DNA from 3 places in the Caballeronia sp. GAWG2-1 genome. Region 1 is predicted to be linked to each of the others. Evidence: predicted binding sites of a transcription regulator. Region 1 holds the regulator's gene; each other region holds the start of a gene.
The links. Region 1 encodes LexA, which represses DNA repair genes until DNA is damaged. Its sites were predicted from a motif close to ACTGTATNNNNATACAGT; they were not measured.

Region 1 (5,738 bases):
GCCGGTTGGTCTCACCGCGCGCGGCGGTGTTCACGGGAAGCGCCTTGCTGTTTGGCGTGCTCATGCGTGACCTCCGCCCGGAGTGCCGGCATGCAGCGAGGGCCCCGCAGCCACCACGGGCGCCGCGCCCGTCTTGCTCGTGCGGCGTTGCAGGAACCATTGCAGCGTGTTGATGAGAAGCAGCATGAGAAAGGACACGCACAGCATCACGACGGCGATGGCCGTCGCGCCGGCATAGTCGTACTGTTCGAGCTTGGTGATGATGAGCAGCGACGTGATCTCCGACTTCATTGGGACATTGCCCGCGATGAAGATGACCGAACCGTATTCGCCGAGCGCGCGCGCGAACGCAAGCGCGAAACCGGTCAGAAGCGCGGGAAAGAGCGCTGGCAACACGACGCGGCGAAACGTCAGCCAGCGCGTGGCGCCGAGACATGCGGCGGCTTCTTCCTGCTCGCGCTCGAAGTCTTCGAGCACCGGCTGCACCGTGCGCACGACGAACGGCAAGCCGATGAACGTCAGCGCCACGAGCACGCCGAGCGGCGTGAACGCCACCTTGATGCCGAGCGGCGCGAGATACTGCCCGATCCAGCCGTTGCTCGCGTACACGGCGGCAAGCGAAATGCCGGCAACGGAGGTCGGCAGCGCAAACGGCAGATCGACGATGGCATCGACGACACGCTTGAACGGGAACGTGTAGCGCACGAGCACCCATGCGACCAGGAAGCCGAAGATCGCGTTGATGACCGCCCCGCCGAGCGCCGCCGTGAACGTGAGTCGATACGACGCCAGCACACGCGGCCCGGTGACGGCGCGAACGAACTGCGCCCAGTCGAGCGTCGCGGTCTTGGCGAAGGTCGCCGCAAGCGGAATCAGCACCACGAGGCTCAGGTAAGCCACCGTGATGCCGATCGTCAGCCCGAAGCCGGGTAACGCACTCGGCTTTCGGAAAGTGAACGTTGTCATCTTTGCTTCATCCTTGATCGTCCTGCCTTCGCGCCGGGGGATAAGCGCACTGTCTTTTAGTCTCGTCATGCGCGGCCGTCTTTGCGGCCGCTTTCATTGCGACTCGAGCGCCTCGCGGCGCCCGGTCTCTTGCCTGCTTACTGCGGCTGATAGATCGAATCGAACACGCCGCCGTCCGCGAAGTGCGTCTTCTGCGCTTTGGTCCAGCCACCGAAGGTGTCGTCGATGGTGTAGAGCTTGAGCTTGGGGAACTGCTTGGTCAGCTCGGCGGGCACCTTGTCCGAACGCGGACGATAGAAATTGCGCGCCGCGATCTGCTGGCCTTCGTCGCTATACAGATACTTCAGATACGCTTCGGCCAGCTTGCGCGTGCCGTGCTTGTCGACGACCTTGTCCACCACCGCCACCGGCGGCTCGGCCAGAATGCTCACCGAAGGAACCACGATCTGAAACTTCTCCGGACCGAATTCCTTGAGTGACAGGAACGCCTCGTTTTCCCATGCGATCAGCACGTCGCCCTGACCGCGCTGCACGAAGCTGGTAGTCGCGCCGCGTGCGCCGGAATCGAGCACGCCTGCGTTCTTGTAGAGCTTGGTCACGAACTCCTTCGCGGTCTCTTCGTTGCCGCCGGGCTTGTGTTGCGCATACGCCCACGCCGCCAGATAGTTCCAGCGCGCGCCGCCCGAGGTCTTCGGGTTCGGCGTGACGATCGACACGCCCGGCTTGGTGAGATCGTCCCAGTCCTTGATGCCCTTCGGGTTGCCCTTGCGCACTAGAAACACAATGGTCGACGTGTACGGCGATGCATTGTCCGGCAGACGCTTCTGCCAGTCCGTCCCGACGATGCCCTTGGAGGCGAGCGCGTCGATGTCGTATGCAAGCGCAAGCGTCACGACGTCTGCCTGAAGCCCGTCTAGAACCGCGCGCGCTTGGCCGCCGGAACCGCCATGAGATTGCTTGAAGGTGACCGTTTCGCCGGTGTCCGCCGTCCACTTCTTCGCAAAGGCCTGGTTGAAGTCCTGATACAACTCGCGCGTCGGATCGTACGAGACGTTCAGAAACGACGTGTCCGCGTGCGCGGTGGCCGAGATTCCGAAACTGGCCGCCGTGATCGCCAGCGCGGCAAAGATTTGTTTCGCGCCGCCCTTCAATCCAGCCCTGATGCTATGCATTCCCCGTTCTCCGTCTTATCGAATTGACGGAATCAGTCTAAAGGCGAGCTTATATGATTAGAAATAATTGTTTCTCACTTTTTTAGATGCAAAAGTGCTAAAGCGAGGTTTTTCGCAGTCCGAGGGACGAATAGCGACTGTTTGAGCGCGCTGCAGCCTTGTCAGTAAAGGATCTGGCGATGAACTTCAAGTAAAGCTTGAAAAGCGCGAAATACTGTATAAAAATACAGTCATCTGTCCATCCATACAGTGCGCCGAGGCTCCAGCAAGTGACCAAACCCTCAAAACTTACCGCGCGACAGCAGCAAGTGTTCGAGCTCATCCAGCGAGCCATCGACCGCACGGGCTTTCCGCCCACGCGTGCCGAGATCGCTGCCGAGCTTGGCTTCAGCTCCGCGAACTCCGCCGAGGAACATCTGCGGGCACTGGCGCGCAAGGGCGTGATCGAACTCGCGGCGGGTTCGTCGCGTGGCATCCGCCTGTTGGGAGGCTCCGCGCGCATCGACCGTTCGGACGATCTTCCGCATCAGTTCACCTTGCCGCATCAGAGCATCATGCAGTTGTCGCTTCCGCTGGTCGGGCGCGTTGCGGCGGGCAGCCCCATCCTTGCGCAGGAGCATATTTCGCAACACTACGCGTGCGACCCTGCGTTCTTTTCGGGCAAGCCCGACTATTTGCTGAAGGTGCGCGGCTTGTCCATGCGCGACGCGGGCATTCTCGACGGCGACCTGCTTGCCGTACAGAAGCGCAATGAAGCGAAAGACGGGCAGATCGTGGTCGCGCGTATTGGCGACGACGTCACGGTGAAGCGCTGGAAGCGCCGGCCAGATGGCGTGGAATTGGTCGCGGAGAATCCCGACTACGAAAACATCTTCGTGCGCTCCGGCAGCGGCGACTTCGCGCTGGAAGGAATCGCGGTCGGGCTCATCCGCTCCGGCGAGTTCTAACGCACGACTCGGGCGCGCGGCGCGTCAACATCGCCGCCCGCTTCGCCTCCTCGCCCTCGCGCGACGCGGCACGTTTCGAAAATTACAAGCATGACGGCCACCGCTCGCGGCGTGCCGCGGTGCGTCCTATCGTCTGTCGTCTGTCGTCCGCCGTCTGGAGAGTCATCATGGAACGTTTCGCCCGTTTGCTGCCCTTTCGTCAGTTTGGCCGTCTGCGTCATTTGCGCTCGCTGATCTCATGCGCCGTGGCGCGACCTGAAGCGGCGCCCGATCTCTTCGACGAGATGCCCGCGTTGCCGTCGCGTCAACCCGCCTTCGCCCGTGTGTCGCTCAATAGCGCGGTGCATGCGGAATCGGAACAGCGCGCGCCGGTGCGGGTGTATCGCAGTGAGTCGCGGGTAATCATGGTCGGCAATATCGGCGAGGTGTCGCGCATGATCGACCGGTGTATCGACGAGGAACGCGCCGGCGTTAGCAGCGGCATCCTGGCCTGAGCGCGGTAGAGCGTTTGCCGAGTGAATTTGAGTTATGTGCAATGCAGGCAGTCCGCAATCTATCGGCTGCAAGGAATGAAGCTCGGGATATATCCGGCGTGAACATGGTCAATCGTTCTTTCATGTCACCCATGTCACGCCAGGGGTCGTTCCTTCGCATGTCCCGCACTACGCGTTATTTCGTCGCCGCGCTCGTCATTCTCTTCATCGTTGCAGGGTTAAGCCTTGTCTATGCGTCGCCCTATATCGCGCTGAACCGCGTCAAGCACGCGGCCGATGCACGCAATGCACAGACCGTCAACGAATACGTCGACTTCCCCGCACTGCGTGAAAGTCTCAAAGAGCAAGTCGGCGCACTGCTGACGCGGCGCGTCGATATCCAGAAGAGCGGCAATCCGCTCGCGATCATCGGTGCAATGATCGGCGCGGCGCTCGTAGGGCCGCTGGTGGATTCCTACGCTACGCCCGAAGGCGTCGCCGCGATTTTGAATGGCATTCCGCCGCGGGGAGATCCAGGCGAGCATCCACCGGATGTCGTGCCACCGGTTCGAGACGGTCAGGCGGCGGCGAGTTCACCGCCGTCGGAAGCGGCATCGGGCATTGCTGCGACTCAAGAACCGCCGCGACAACCACCGCAGACCACGGCCGGATATCGCAGCTTCGATACGTTCGTGGTGACCTACCAGCACGGTGCCGGCGATGCGCGGTACTCAGCGATCTTTCATCGGTACGGGTTGATAACGTGGAAGCTGGTCGCGGTTGATTTGAACGGGTGAGTTCGTTGTTGGACAACCATTAAAGTGCCGGTAAGCGCTTCATGGATTTCTTGCGGCGTTAAGCGTGCGCTGCCGTCATTCAAGGCTAAGGCAACTGGCGCTGATAGCGCAAAACAGCACTGGCCCGACGCAGGCCAGCCTCATCGCGCAAACCTATCCTCAAACACTTACTTCGGCCCGGTCCGGCTTCGCCGCATAAGCCGCCTCATCTTCCGCTTCGGCCGACTCACCTGCCTGACAAACCGCAACCAATATGCTGCATGACACGCGATCGAGCAGCGGTGTGTTGCCCGCGCCCATCCACCAGCGCGCGAGACCGCTGCGGCATCGATGGCCGACCACGACCAGATCGACCTTAAGACTTTCCGCCAGCGTGGCGATTTCATCGATCGGATGCCCGAATGCGAAATGGCCCTGCGCCTGCAAGCCGCGTTCGCGCAGCCACTCCACGCCTTCTTGCAGGATATCGCGTGCGGCATCCTCGAACCGTCCGCATGCCATGTCGGTCAGAAGACCGGCGCTTTGCGCAATGCTCGAACGCATATCCACCACCGCCAGCACGTGCGTCTCCGCGTTCAAGGCAAGCGCGAGATTCGCGCCCTGACGCAACGCCTTGCGGCCCTCTCTGGAGCCGTCGTAGCACAACAGGATTTTTCGATAGCCTGACATCATGATCTCCCTGCCGCGTAGCCGATGGTGTCGGCAAATCGAGTGCGGCGCATCTTCATCATGGTAGGTCGCCTCATGCGTGGCAACGATGGAAAACGCTTACATGGCAACAAGCGCTAGCGCACACCGTGCCAGAGGCCTGAGCGCCTTGCCAGACAAGCGCGCGGCGCCATTTGCCAAAACAACAGGAAGACGCGATGCACGCTTCGATCACAGGAACGATGCATGCGCTTGCATGCAAAGCGCCGCGCTGGTGCATTGGATTACACTAGCCGGCTGAGTTTTCTCCTCGCAGGACCGCCGCATGACCGACATAAATCACCGAGCTGGCGCGAACTCGAACGCGGCGCCAGCGATCGAATTCAGCGAAGTCAGAAAACATTACGGCGAGCGAAGTGTCGTCGATGGCTTGTCGTTCGACGTTCAGCCTGGCGAATGTTTCGGCCTGCTTGGCCCGAACGGCGCGGGCAAGACGACGACGCTCAAGATGCTGCTCGGCATTACATCGCCCGACAGCGGCACGATCCGTCTCGTCGGCGAACCCGTGCCAGCGCGCGCACGCTTCGCGCGGCAACGCGTGGGCGTCGTGCCGCAATTCGACAACCTCGATCCCGACTTCACCGTGCGCGAAAACCTGCTCGTCTTCGGCCGCTATTTCGGCTTGACAGGTGCGCGCATGGAAGCCATCGTGCCTTCGTTGCTCGAATTCGCGCG
Region 2 (5,738 bases), on a different contig from region 1:
CGAGGTAATACGGCAGATTGCCAAGCGACGCCACGCCCTTCACGTTCTGCTTGCCGTGCGTGCGATCCCAGATCGTGAGCAACGGACCGACGCCTGCCGCCGCGATATCCACGGAGCCGGACAACAACGCGTCGTTGATGCTCGCGCCACCCGAGAGCTTGGCCCAATCGACCTTGATATCGACGCCTTGCTTCTTGCCTTCCTGCTCGATGAACTTCTGATCGCGCGCCACGTTGAGCAGCAGATAAACCACGCCGAATTGCTCGGCCACGCGCAACGTGCCTTCCGCCTGCGCGGTCGCCGAACAGGCCAACGAGACGACGAGCACGGCGGCGAGCGCGCGCAACGAACGCTTCCCGAAACGAGAATGCATGTGAGAAAACCCCGTGAAATAAGCGCTCAGAACGGCGCGTCGCCCTCAATGGTCGTGCGATACAGCTTGCGGCGTTCGTCGTCGGGCGTGCCGGCGGCCAAGTGCATGACCGAGCGGTTGTCCCAGAACACCATGTCGTGATCGCGCCACTCGTGGCGGTAAAGAAACTCCGGCTTCACGCTATGCGCGAAGATTTCGTCGAGGAGCGCGCGGCTCTCGTCTTCCGGCATGTCGATGATGCGCGTGGTGAAGTGCTCGCTCACGAAAAGCGCGCGACGCCCGTTCTCCGGATGCGTCCGCACAATGGGATGCACCACCGGTTTGACCTGCGCGATTTGCTCGGGCGTCAGGTTCGGGCGCCACGGACTGCGTTTCTGCAACTCGGCGTATTTGGCAAGATAGGTATGCTCCGCGCGGCGTCCTTCGACTGCGCGACGCAGATGCTCGGGCAACGTATCCCACGCAAGATGCTGATTCGAAAACAGCGTATCGCCGCCAACTTTCGGCAACTCCTGCGCATGCAGCAGTGAGCCGAGACTCGGCGTTTCCTTGTACGAGAGGTCCGAATGCCAGAAGTGCCCGGCATCGCCGAGACCGATCGGCTTGCCGTTTTCGAGCACGTTGGAAACGATCAGCACTTCCGGATGCCCGGCGAGCGCGAACTGCTTGAGCACGTGAATTTGCAGCGGCCCGAAGCGCTTGCTGAACGTGACCTGCTGTTCCGGCGTGATGCGCTGGTCGCGAAACACGAGCACGTGATGATCGAGATGCGCGCGATGAATGCGCGCGAAATCGGCTTGCGAGAGCGGCTTGCTCAGATCGAGCCCGATGACCTCGGCGCCGAGCGGCGCGTCGAAGGCGCGAATTTGAATGGATTCGTCGATGGATCGATCGGCGGCTTGGGGCAAACTTTCGAGGGTCGTCACGATGTTCTTGAACGGCGCAAAGACAGCCAATCTACTTCGTCGCAGCCGTGCCGCCAACGAACGATCCGCGATTTGCTTATTCCCTTTGGCGCTTAACGCCTCAGTCGAACGGCAGTTCCACTTGAATCGGTTCGATGAAGCCGCCGTCCTCCCCGCGCACGCTCAACGCGCTCACGCGCACGCCGAGCAACCGCAGCCGTCGATCCAGCGTAATGCGCTTTACGCATTCGGTAGCGGCGCGGCGAATCTCGACGGGGTCGTCGGTGGAAACGGGAATGGTCAGATCACGCGTGAGCGTCCGGAAGTCGTCGAAACGCAGCTTGATGCCGACCGTCCGGCCTACGTAACCTTTGCGCTGCAGGTCGTCGGCGACTTTCTTGCACAGCCCCGTGAACGCCTCGGAGAGCTTCGCGCGGTCGTTCTTCGGATGCAGATCGCGCTCGAACGTGGTCTCACGGCTCATCGACTTCGGTTGCGAACTCACGACCACGGGCCGATCGTCCTGTCCCTGCGCGATACGCGCGAGCCATGCGGCGTAAGTGCCGCCAAAATGCGTCTGCAGAAATCCCAGGTCGGCGGCGGCAATGTCGCCGACCGTTTCGATACCGAGCGCCGCCAGCCTTTCGCTCGCCTTGGGCCCGATGCCATTCACCTTGCGCGCCGCGAGCGGCCAGATGCGTGTGGGGAGATCGTCCATCGTCAGGATGGTCAGGCCGTCGGGCTTGTCGAGCTCCGAGCCGATCTTCGCCAGCAGCTTGTTCGGCGCGATGCAGATCGAGCACGTAAGCCCGGTGGCTTCGTGCACCGCGTCCTTCATGCGCCGGCCGATGCTCGCGGAATCGCCCGTCATGTCCGTCACGTCGATATAAATCTCGTCGATGCCGCGATTCTCTATCTGCGACGTGAACGCTGCGACGGCTGTCTTGAAGAGCCGCGAGTAATGGCGATACGACTCGAAATCCGTGGGCAGAAGAATGGCGTCGGGCGCGAGTTGCGCGGCCTTCATCATGCCCATGGCCGAGAACACGCCGAACTTGCGCGCTTCGTAAGTGGAGGTGGTGACGACACCGCGCCCCGCGTAATCACGCAGTTTTCTGAAACGGCGCGTGCCGTCGGCCAGCGTCTCGGGAATGGCATTGCGGCCGCCGCCGACCACCACCGGCTGACCGCGCAGTTCGGGATAGCGCAGCAATTCGACGGAGGCAAAGAACGCATCCATGTCCAGATGCGCGATACGGCGAGGCGTGGGCGTGGCGGGCGTGTCCATTGCCTAGAACGGACGCGTGCCGACAAGGCCGGAAGACGACGACGTGCGAGGGACGTGGCTAAACATGCGCGGGCGCGAAGAACGCGGAAAATGCGCATACTGTACATTCATACAGTGATTCGCGCTAGTCTGCCTTATGTCCCTAGCGGCGCTCGGCGCAAATCCGCAGCCCGGTCAGCCAAGACTGCTTAAATTGCGAATCAGGTAGTCATTGAACATCGGCACGGTGAACGCGATATCACCATGGGACGGACTGTAGATCATGCCTTTGTTGATGATCTGCGCGCGGCGAGGACCGAGACTCTGCGGGGTTTCGCCGAGCGCGTCCGCAACGTCGGACGAACGATAAGGGCCACTGCCTAATTTCGCCATGGCAATGACGTATTCGCGTTCCTTGGGCGTCAGGCGATCGAAGCGAACTTTGAAGAACCCTTCGTCCAGACGCTTGAGCGTTGTCGACTCGGCGCGCCTTGCGTCGCTTACGGTAATCGTGTCGCCGACGGCGAGGTTCCAGGACTGATGGCCCCACTCCTGCAGAAAGTAGGGATAGCCTCTCGTCTTGAGGAAAATCTCTTTCAGAGCAGCATCGTCGATAACGGCGCCTTCGTCGTTCACTGGTTGACGGATCGCTGCCTTGGCATCGTCCTCAGGCAGAGCACCGACCTCCGGGTAGTGAAATAGCCGCTCCGCATACGATTTGGCTTGTCCCGACAGGGCCGCGACCTGTGGCAAGCCGGCGCCAAAAAACAGCACGGGCAAGCGCGCCTGGTTGATCTTGTGCAATGACACGATGAGAGCGGCTAAGTCTTTTTCGCTTAGGTACTGGACTTCATCGATCAGGAGCGTCCAGGCTTTACCGGCAGCTTTAGCGGCCTCGCCGATACGCACGAACAGTTCTGGAAGATCATTCTCGAGGTCGCCGCTGTCCGCGACTCCAACTTCGGGATCCACCGCGATCGAGACATCGCCATATTCCAACTTGAATGCGGAGGCAAACGACCTCAACGCTCGCAGCGCGTCGTAAGTCTTCGCCTTGGCATTCGCGGCGACGGACAGTTTTCGAAGCACTTGATGCATGCGTGGCAGCAGTTGCTCACCCAACGATTTGTTCTCGGGCGCCTCGATCATGGAAGTGACGTGGCCACGCTGATTAGCGAGCGCTTCGACTGCGTTGAGCAGCACGGTCTTGCCTACGCCGCGTAAGCCCAGGAACATTTGCGAACGGCTGGGCTTACAAAGCACCGCGCGTTCAATGGCGATACGTGCGTCCTCGATGATTGCTTCGCGCCCAGCGAGTTCGGGCGGCTGGCTACCGGCGCCGGGCGCAAATGGGTTCCGAACCGGATCCATGACTATGACTGTATAACAATATATAGCGTAGTATATCTCGACTACCTTATACTTTCCTATATTTCGCTAGATAGAGCACGTGGCGCTAGCGGCCTGCGGTTGGCGGCGCGACCGCCCTCACGACTCGCGTACGTTAATCGTCTACTCCGGAACCCGCTTCTCCGCCAACGCCCGGCGGCAATCCTCCAGAATGGGCCGCACCACGCCCGAATTGAAGTTGAGGTCTTCGCTGTCCAAAATCTCTTCGACCGCTTCGCGCGCCCAGTCGGATTCGAGGATGGCGCAATGTCGCGCGGCAAGATCGCGTGCAATGGCAGAGAGTTTGGCGATAGCAAGCCAGTCGGCTTCGCGCTGATGCCGGTCGAGCCACTTGCGCGCGGCTTCGACATGAAATGACGGCGCGGGCCAGTCGCCGTTGAGATAGTACGCACCGAGGCTGCCGCACGTCAGCCAGCAAAGCAGTTCGACGCGGTCGCGGGCACTGAGAGTACGAGGCACTTCGTTCATGGCGGCGTTCACGAGAGACGTTCGACGGAAAGGGCAAACGCGCTGCTGTACATCCATCCTTGTGTGAAACCTGTGTGAAAGAAGATACCACGCGATGGTGCGACGCGGCAGCCCATTCGCGTGCGCTGGCGTACATGTTTCGCAGGCTCAACTCTGTGCTGGCGACTGCATGTGCGAGCCATCATTCAACGCTAATTCGCGCGCCTTATTCTGGTTTCCATCGACGAGCCATACTGAATCCGAGCGCAGGCCGTCGCCACCCGTCCGCCTAAGGAGCGCATCATGTTCGAACGTCTTTCCAGATTCTTTTCCGCCACCGACAACCATTCGCACGACGACTACTTTGCCTCGTCGGGCGATCACGCCGAACTCGAGCGCCGCATGCGTCAGGTCGAGGAAAGCGACCACGCGTACAGCATGACCTTCTGCGGATCGATCCCCCGTCGCCCCGACGACCCTTACGCGTGACACGCCCTCACTTCGCTTCGTCGCGTCCCGCCTGCCCCAGCATCACGGTCCAGCCGAGGCCGCGCACGTTGCGGATCACCGCTGCGCCGAACTTTTTGCGCACCGAATGGATGATCACGTCGACAGCGTTGCTTTCGACTTCCTTGCCCCAGCCGTAAAGCCGGTCTTCGAGTTGATCGCGCGAAAAGATGGTGCCGGGCCGCTCCATGAGTGCGTGCATCAGCGCGAACTCCTTCGCCGACAGCACGCCGGATGTCTCGCCGCACGTAAGCGTGCGCTGGTCGAGGTTGAGATTGATCGATTCGTCGCCGAGACGCGAGGTGGCATAACCCGCCTTTCTGCGCAGCACCGCGCGGATGCGGGCCAGCAGTTCGGGCGTGTCGAAGGGCTTGAGGAGGTAGTCGTCCGCGCCGAGGTCGAGCCCTTGCACGCGCGTGTCGAGGTCGTCGCGAGCCGTGAGGATCAGCACGGGCGTCGCGTTGCCCGCCGTGCGCGCACCACGCAACACTTCGAGGCCAGACATGCCGGGCAAGCCGAGATCGAGCAGTACTACCGTGTATTCAGCGGCGTCCATGGCCTCGCGGCCCGCCTGGCCGTCGCGCACCCAGTCCACGGCGTAATCGACGTCCTTGAGGGCGCGCATCAGGCTGGTGCCGATCTGTACGTCGTCTTCGATCAGTAGGATTCGCATGTTGAGTCCGCACACCGCATTGACGCGACCAAGCTGACGCGGTCATCACCCACGCGCAGCACGCGATCCCATTGTAATAGGCACAAAACAGCGCGGCCATTCCTTTTAAGCGGTGGCTGTCGCGGCGTTTGCCTCGGTAGCCACGCCGCTTTCCTC
Region 3 (5,738 bases), on a different contig from region 1:
AGCGCCTGTGCGCGCCAATGTAGGTTTCCTGTCGCAGATATGCTTCATGCGTGAACCCTTCCGGCACCAGTTCATCCGGATACTCGTAGCGCAACTCATCCAGCGAGAATGTGCAACGCTCGAAGATGTTGAGCGTTTGAGCGAGCGCGTGAGCCGGATACAGATTCGACAGACGTAGCCGTGAACGCAGGTGCTGCTCCGCGTTCGGTGCGAGATCGTAGCCGCATTCCGCCACGGGCTTGCCGATACGGATTGCGGTCATTGTGTCTTGCAAGGGCTTGCGCGAGCGCACATGCATCACGACATTACCCAGCGCGACAACCGGTACGCTGTGCCGGTCGGCGACGTACTCGACGCTGCCGCGATGGATGTCATCCATCGCACGCTGGTGCAAGATCAACCCGACCCACGCGCGGGCCGGAAAGGTATTGTTGAGCCACTCGACTTGTGCCGAGAGCGCTTCTTCCTTCGCCGGGAAATCCGGCACGAGGATAGCCAGGCAGTCTGGCATGCCACGTAAATGAGCGTGTTCTTTTTCAGGTTTGGAGAGATCGTGCGGCGTGAGCAGATAATTTCCCTTTGCCGCCCGCATGCGGCCGAGCGTGATCAGCTCGGACAGGTTGCCGTAGCCGTTGCGATTCTGCGCGAGGAGAATGAGGCCGAACGCGGGGCTTTTGTCGGCATGCACGAGCCGAAAATACGAGCCGATGACGAGAGGCAGCTTGTCTTCCTTTGCCTGCACATGCGCGCGCACCACGCCGGCGAGCGAACACTCGTCGGTAATCGCAAGGCCTGAGTATCCCAGTTGCGACGCGCGCAACACCAGCTCTTCGCCGTGCGATGCGCCGTGCAGAAACGAAAAGTTCGTGAACGCGAATAGCTCCGCGTAGTCGGGTAGGGTCGACGAAAACAGATCCACGACAACACCACTTACCCGAACAGTCCGTGAAGAAACCAGCGGACTTCCTCAGTCTTCACGCTCGGTCGCTCGCGGTAGATCCAGTAACAGCTCTTGTCGGTGGCTTCCGCGACGTAGTAGTCGCGCGTCACGAGTTCGCCGTCGTGCCAGCCCGCTTCAATGCGCTCGCCAGCGGAAACGAGTTTGAGCGGCGAGCCGTAGAACGGTCGGTGGTTTTTGATCATGAGCCGCACCGGCTCGTTGAGTAGCCAGGTGGGGCGCGGAAGTTCGGCCGGGGGCGGACACGCTTGGGCGGTGTCCTGGACCGGTATCCACTGATTGGCGTGTTCAGGCCGGTGGTCTGAGGTGGGCGCAGGCCGCAGGACATTCTCAGGCCCCAAGCGCGCCACCAGCAATTCGAGCAGCCGGTTGTGATCTTCCGTCGAACCGCCCGGGTCGGGAAACAGCGAATCGCTCGGCGGCTCGGCCGGCTGGACTCGGGATGCCGTCAGCCGCACGGCAATGACGGCTGCTTCGAGCTCGATCCGTCCAAGTCGCTCTCTGAGCAGGCGGACCAGGTGTTCCTCGTGCCAGGTGGGTTCGGCAAGCGCAATGTCGATCTGCGTGGGCTCAATGGCCTGGCGACCGCGCTCGTGTTCCAGCGTGATCGTGGCCTGCGTGAGCGCGAGTTGCTGCGCGCTCAGCCAGCCGCACAGTTGGACGATCAGACGGCGCGCGGAAAAGAGAACGGCCTCGGCATGCTCGACCCGATCGGGCAGTTCGGTGCGCGCGCTGAAAGCGGGTGGCAACTCAAGCCACTCGTAGAGTTCAGGCGACAGGCCATAGGCGCGGTCAAGCGACTCCAATAAGTCCACGCCACACCTCTTTTTAAGCCCTGCACGCGGCAGGCGTCGAATATCGTCGAGCACTCGGCAACCGAGACCATTGAACCAGTCGCTGAACGACCGAATCTCCGGCACCACCACGAAAGGCAGCACGCCAAGGTGGCGTTCGAGCGAACTCATCTTGAGTACGCGTCTGCGCCCGCGCTTGGCGAGCAGCCACGCGCCCTGGCCGGTCGGCGCCACGCTCATGCGGGCGGTGACGCCGATCGTCCTGACCGTCTCGTTGATCTGCCGGCACACCTGTCGAATGCCGCCGAAAAGCCGAAGACTGGCGGTGACATCGACAATGAGGGTTTCTTCCTCGCGCATGGCGACCTGCGGCGAGAAGCGAAGCAAGGCAAAGGCGACTTCACGTTGTACATCGTGTTCACGCGTCGGGTCGCGGTCAACCATCAGCGCATCGGCCGCGAGTGTCGTGACACCTCCTCGTTTCATCCCCACTCTCACCCCCGCGTCTTGTGCTGCCTGGTCCAGCACAATGACCTTGTCGCGTTCCAACACCACACATCCGTGTTCAGTCGGAGGCGACCACCTCGGACGGAATACCTCCAGCGAGAGCCGGGGCAGGAAGATGGCGACGAATACGGCCATGGGGGCTGAGCAAGATCGGAGACGGTTGAAGGTGGATGGAGAGTGACTCGGTTCGGGTGGGTCCTCGTCGCTTGATGATGTCGACAAAGATGCCGCCGTCGGCGGGCCGCACTCCCAGTCGTAACGTCGCGGGTGACGAATCTTGGGCGGCGGCGAGCGGTCGAACCAGAATCAGGAGCGTTTCGGTTGCTTGTGCCGCCAGATGCAATCGCCGCAACGCCTCAGATCGAATGTGCTGCTGCCAGAAGAGCAGGGCGCCACAACTTCGTGCGTTCAGTACGCGCTCGGCGCACCAGAGCGCATCCGCGGTCTTCGGCGCGCGCAGCATCGTGAGCTTGTTCAGCGGCACCCCCAAGTAGGCGAAGGCGAGGCTGTTCGGCACGTGCGGGGCTTGCAGCAGCGCGACCGGTCGTTGGCTCGCGGCAATCAGCGCGGGAGTAAGCAAGCGCATTTCGCCGATTCCCGGCTGCTGGACGAGCAATTCGACTAAGGAGCCAATGGGCCAGCCCCCGCCAGGTAATTCCGCCGACAAAGCCGCGTAGCCGGTGTCGATCGTCTTGCCGTAGGCCCGCGCGAGTTGCGACCCACGCCAGATCGCGGGATGGATCGCTTCAATGTGCTTAAGCAGAGCGGCCATGGCAAAGAAGGTTCAGAAACACTGTATGGATGTACAGTGGTATCTTAGCGCAAAAATGAAGCAGTGAATTGCGCCCTTTTAGCTGGAACCGAAAAAAGCTGATCAATATGCTTATCCCAGATACTTCACGGCGGATCGCCGGAGTCGTGACCAGGCTACGTCGCGCATTCGACGCCGCGACCATGCACGAAGCGTTTCGCGCGTAAAAAGCGGCCCAGCCGACGTTTTTGCGCAGGAGAACGGGTGTTTGTTCGAACGAAGCCTCTTGATGTTTTCAATCGCTGGGAAGCCGACGGCAGCGTGCGCGATCGCCATTACTGTCGAGGGGCGACCCGCAGCGCGTCCGCATCTGCAACCGAGGTCGGCGGATCGGTACTATGGTGGAAATACGGAGGAAAAGCAGGATCGACATGATGAAACCTGACATCGACGAACTGACTGGCGCACGTGCGGATTTGCTCTGCTTTCTGGTGGCGACCGTAGCCGCGTCTTACGCTTTGACGCACGAATGGCGCGTCGATCACGTGGTGGAGAGCTGCCGCATCTGGCTTAAGCGCAATCTCGTCACGATGGACTGGCTCGCGCGCATCCGCATAGGCCAACTGGCCCTCAAAATTGCGCGACGCGATCTGAAGGGAGCGGGCATTGCCGTGCGCCAGGCGGACGTGCAGACACTGTTCACGGATGGCATGGGCCTGAATCACGCAAGCACAGTGGTGCAGAAGATGATGCGGCTGTGCCGTGACGCCACCGGCACGGCGAGCTAGCGCCCCCTTTTTACGATCGGACTTAAGGTCAATACCCAGGGAGACAACAGTGTGCTACTCGGCCCAGATTCAGGCGGACTACCGGAAATACGTCAAGATGTTCGGCGCGCAGATGGACATTCGTGAGTTTGCGCGCCTGTTCTGGGAGCGCGCCGAAGGCAGCAAGGCTAAGATTCCGAAGGCGATGGAGGACGCATTTCACGAACCACAAAGCGACGACGAACGCCAGATCAAAGAATTCATCGATCGGTTCAATGTCGAGCGGACCTCAAAGATCGAGCAGGAGCTTTTCAGGCAGCGCACGCGTCTTGCGGATGCTGAGCGCACGCTGCAAACGAAAACTACCAAAGCCGCTACCGAAAGCAAGCGGATCGCGACTGACAAGATCGAAGCCTCGTTGCGACGCCTGGAGGACCTGAACCGAACCGAGTTTAGGCCGCGCGACGCACGGATTTTCCCGGGCACGTTTGCACCGGTCCTAGTTAGCGAGAACGGCGAGTACGTCATCAAGCCGATGCGCTACCAGTGCCGAATCGCAGGCAAGCCGGCCAACTACGACGTCAAGTACCCCGGCACCTACAATGCACGGCGCGACAATCTCGAAGGATTCTGGAAGCCGTGCTTCGGTCACACGCATGGACTCATGCTGGTTGATGTTTTCTACGAGAACGTCAGCAAGGCAAAGATGGAAGGGACGCTGCTGGAGACTCATCAACGGGACGAAAATATGGTCCTCGAGTTTCGCCCGAACAACAAGCAGCTGATGTATGTCGCTTGCCTGTGGTCGAAATGGAGCGCACCGGGGGAGCCGGACCTGCTCTCCTTCGCGGCCATCACAGACGAACCGCCGCCGGAAGTGCAGGCCGCTGGCCACGACCGCTGTATTGTCCCAATCAAGCCCGACAACGTCGAGGCATGGTTGAATCCAGACGCCTCCAATTTGGCCGCGCTCTATGCGATCCTCGACGATCGCGACCGGCCCTATTACGAACACCGGCTCGCTGCTTAGGCGGGCGTGCGCTGCGCAGCTCCAAGCCGACGCCGCTAATACGCAGCGATTTATTCAAAAAGACGCTGATCGTCCCGGTCCTGACTAGCATGTCGCGATAGACATCCTGGGAGGACACATGGACGAACTAGAGAAACACCGAAGAACGCGATCGAAGCGCTTGCTGGCTTTGCAGTTTGCAGTCGCGAGCATCGCTCACACTGAAGGCGTGGTTTGCGAATTGCACGCGGGCGATGCTTGCACAGTGGGTCTGGAGTGCTCCAGGTCACCACTCTAAATGGCTCGCAAGCTCCCTCGCTTCGAGGCTGTCGGCATCAGAGAAGGCCGAACGTTCTGGCGCAAGTATCGCGGCAACGCGGACGTCGAGCGCATGTTGCTCGAGATCGCACAGGCGCGGGAGGTCATGCAGCAGATCGGCGATTACTTCGACTGCCTGCACAAGGTGTGGGTTGAAGAAAATTTGGGGCAACTGGTCGCCCTCGAAAAGATTCGCTTGCTGCTGAACGAGCAGGCCCTGCGACAGCGTGTACTCGCGGGACTCAAACCACCGCCTCGTAAAGGTGAACCCGATGACCGCAATGGACCCGATGAACCCGAAACTGAAGTTATCGGCTAGCCTCAAACAAGCCAGAAACATTGACTGGGAAGGCAAGCTGACGAACTTCAAGGTCAATGACGTACGTCGCGCGGTGCGCGCGCCGTACGAACGCGGGGCACAGCGGTTGCTTTACTTGGTCATTATCCACGTCAACCAGGAGGACATGATGGCAGGCGATACAGCTAATAAACCTGGACAGATCGTGAAGGTGTCGGGTATTTACTCGGTCGTTCACGATGATGGAAAGGACACGTTCGAGGTCACCTGTGTAAAAGGTGAACATTTCCCGCCGACGCGAAGCGGCAAGGGCGCACATTTCGAATTGAAGTATGG

Region 2: dinB (DNA polymerase IV) is a predicted target of LexA. The motif match lies at 2,665-2,682, and genes of this name have one in related genera.
Region 3: imuA (translesion DNA synthesis-associated protein ImuA) is a predicted target of LexA. The motif match lies at 3,052-3,069, and genes of this name have one in related genera.

Annotation. Positions count from the first base shown of each region.
Region 1 is NZ_JALQDD010000009.1:12,558-18,295, reverse strand. It holds gene cysW (sulfate ABC transporter permease subunit CysW) at 1-64, opposite strand, end outside; gene cysT (sulfate ABC transporter permease subunit CysT) at 61-966, opposite strand; gene NCR98_RS06705 (sulfate ABC transporter substrate-binding protein) at 1,104-2,138, opposite strand; gene lexA (transcriptional repressor LexA) at 2,408-3,085, shown strand; gene NCR98_RS06695 (hypothetical protein) at 3,253-3,579, shown strand; gene NCR98_RS06690 (DUF2939 domain-containing protein) at 3,738-4,355, shown strand; gene NCR98_RS06685 (universal stress protein) at 4,515-5,024, opposite strand; gene nodI (nodulation factor ABC transporter ATP-binding protein NodI) at 5,329-5,738, shown strand, end outside.
Region 2 is NZ_JALQDD010000029.1:46,807-52,544, forward strand. It holds gene NCR98_RS19325 (ABC transporter substrate-binding protein) at 1-373, opposite strand, end outside; gene NCR98_RS19330 (TauD/TfdA dioxygenase family protein) at 400-1,299, opposite strand; gene dinB (DNA polymerase IV) at 1,400-2,566, opposite strand; gene NCR98_RS19340 (ATP-binding protein) at 2,741-3,916, opposite strand; gene NCR98_RS19345 (hypothetical protein) at 4,058-4,423, opposite strand; gene NCR98_RS19350 (DUF3563 family protein) at 4,706-4,891, shown strand; gene NCR98_RS19355 (response regulator transcription factor) at 4,899-5,582, opposite strand; gene NCR98_RS19360 (sensor histidine kinase) at 5,688-5,738, opposite strand, start outside.
Region 3 is NZ_JALQDD010000044.1:46,434-52,171, reverse strand. It holds gene NCR98_RS31240 (error-prone DNA polymerase) at 1-919, opposite strand, end outside; gene NCR98_RS31235 (Y-family DNA polymerase) at 931-2,394, opposite strand; gene imuA (translesion DNA synthesis-associated protein ImuA) at 2,318-3,031, opposite strand; gene NCR98_RS31225 (hypothetical protein) at 3,442-3,798, shown strand; gene NCR98_RS31220 (SOS response-associated peptidase family protein) at 3,848-4,807, shown strand; gene NCR98_RS31215 (hypothetical protein) at 5,085-5,423, shown strand; gene NCR98_RS31210 (hypothetical protein) at 5,572-5,738, shown strand, end outside.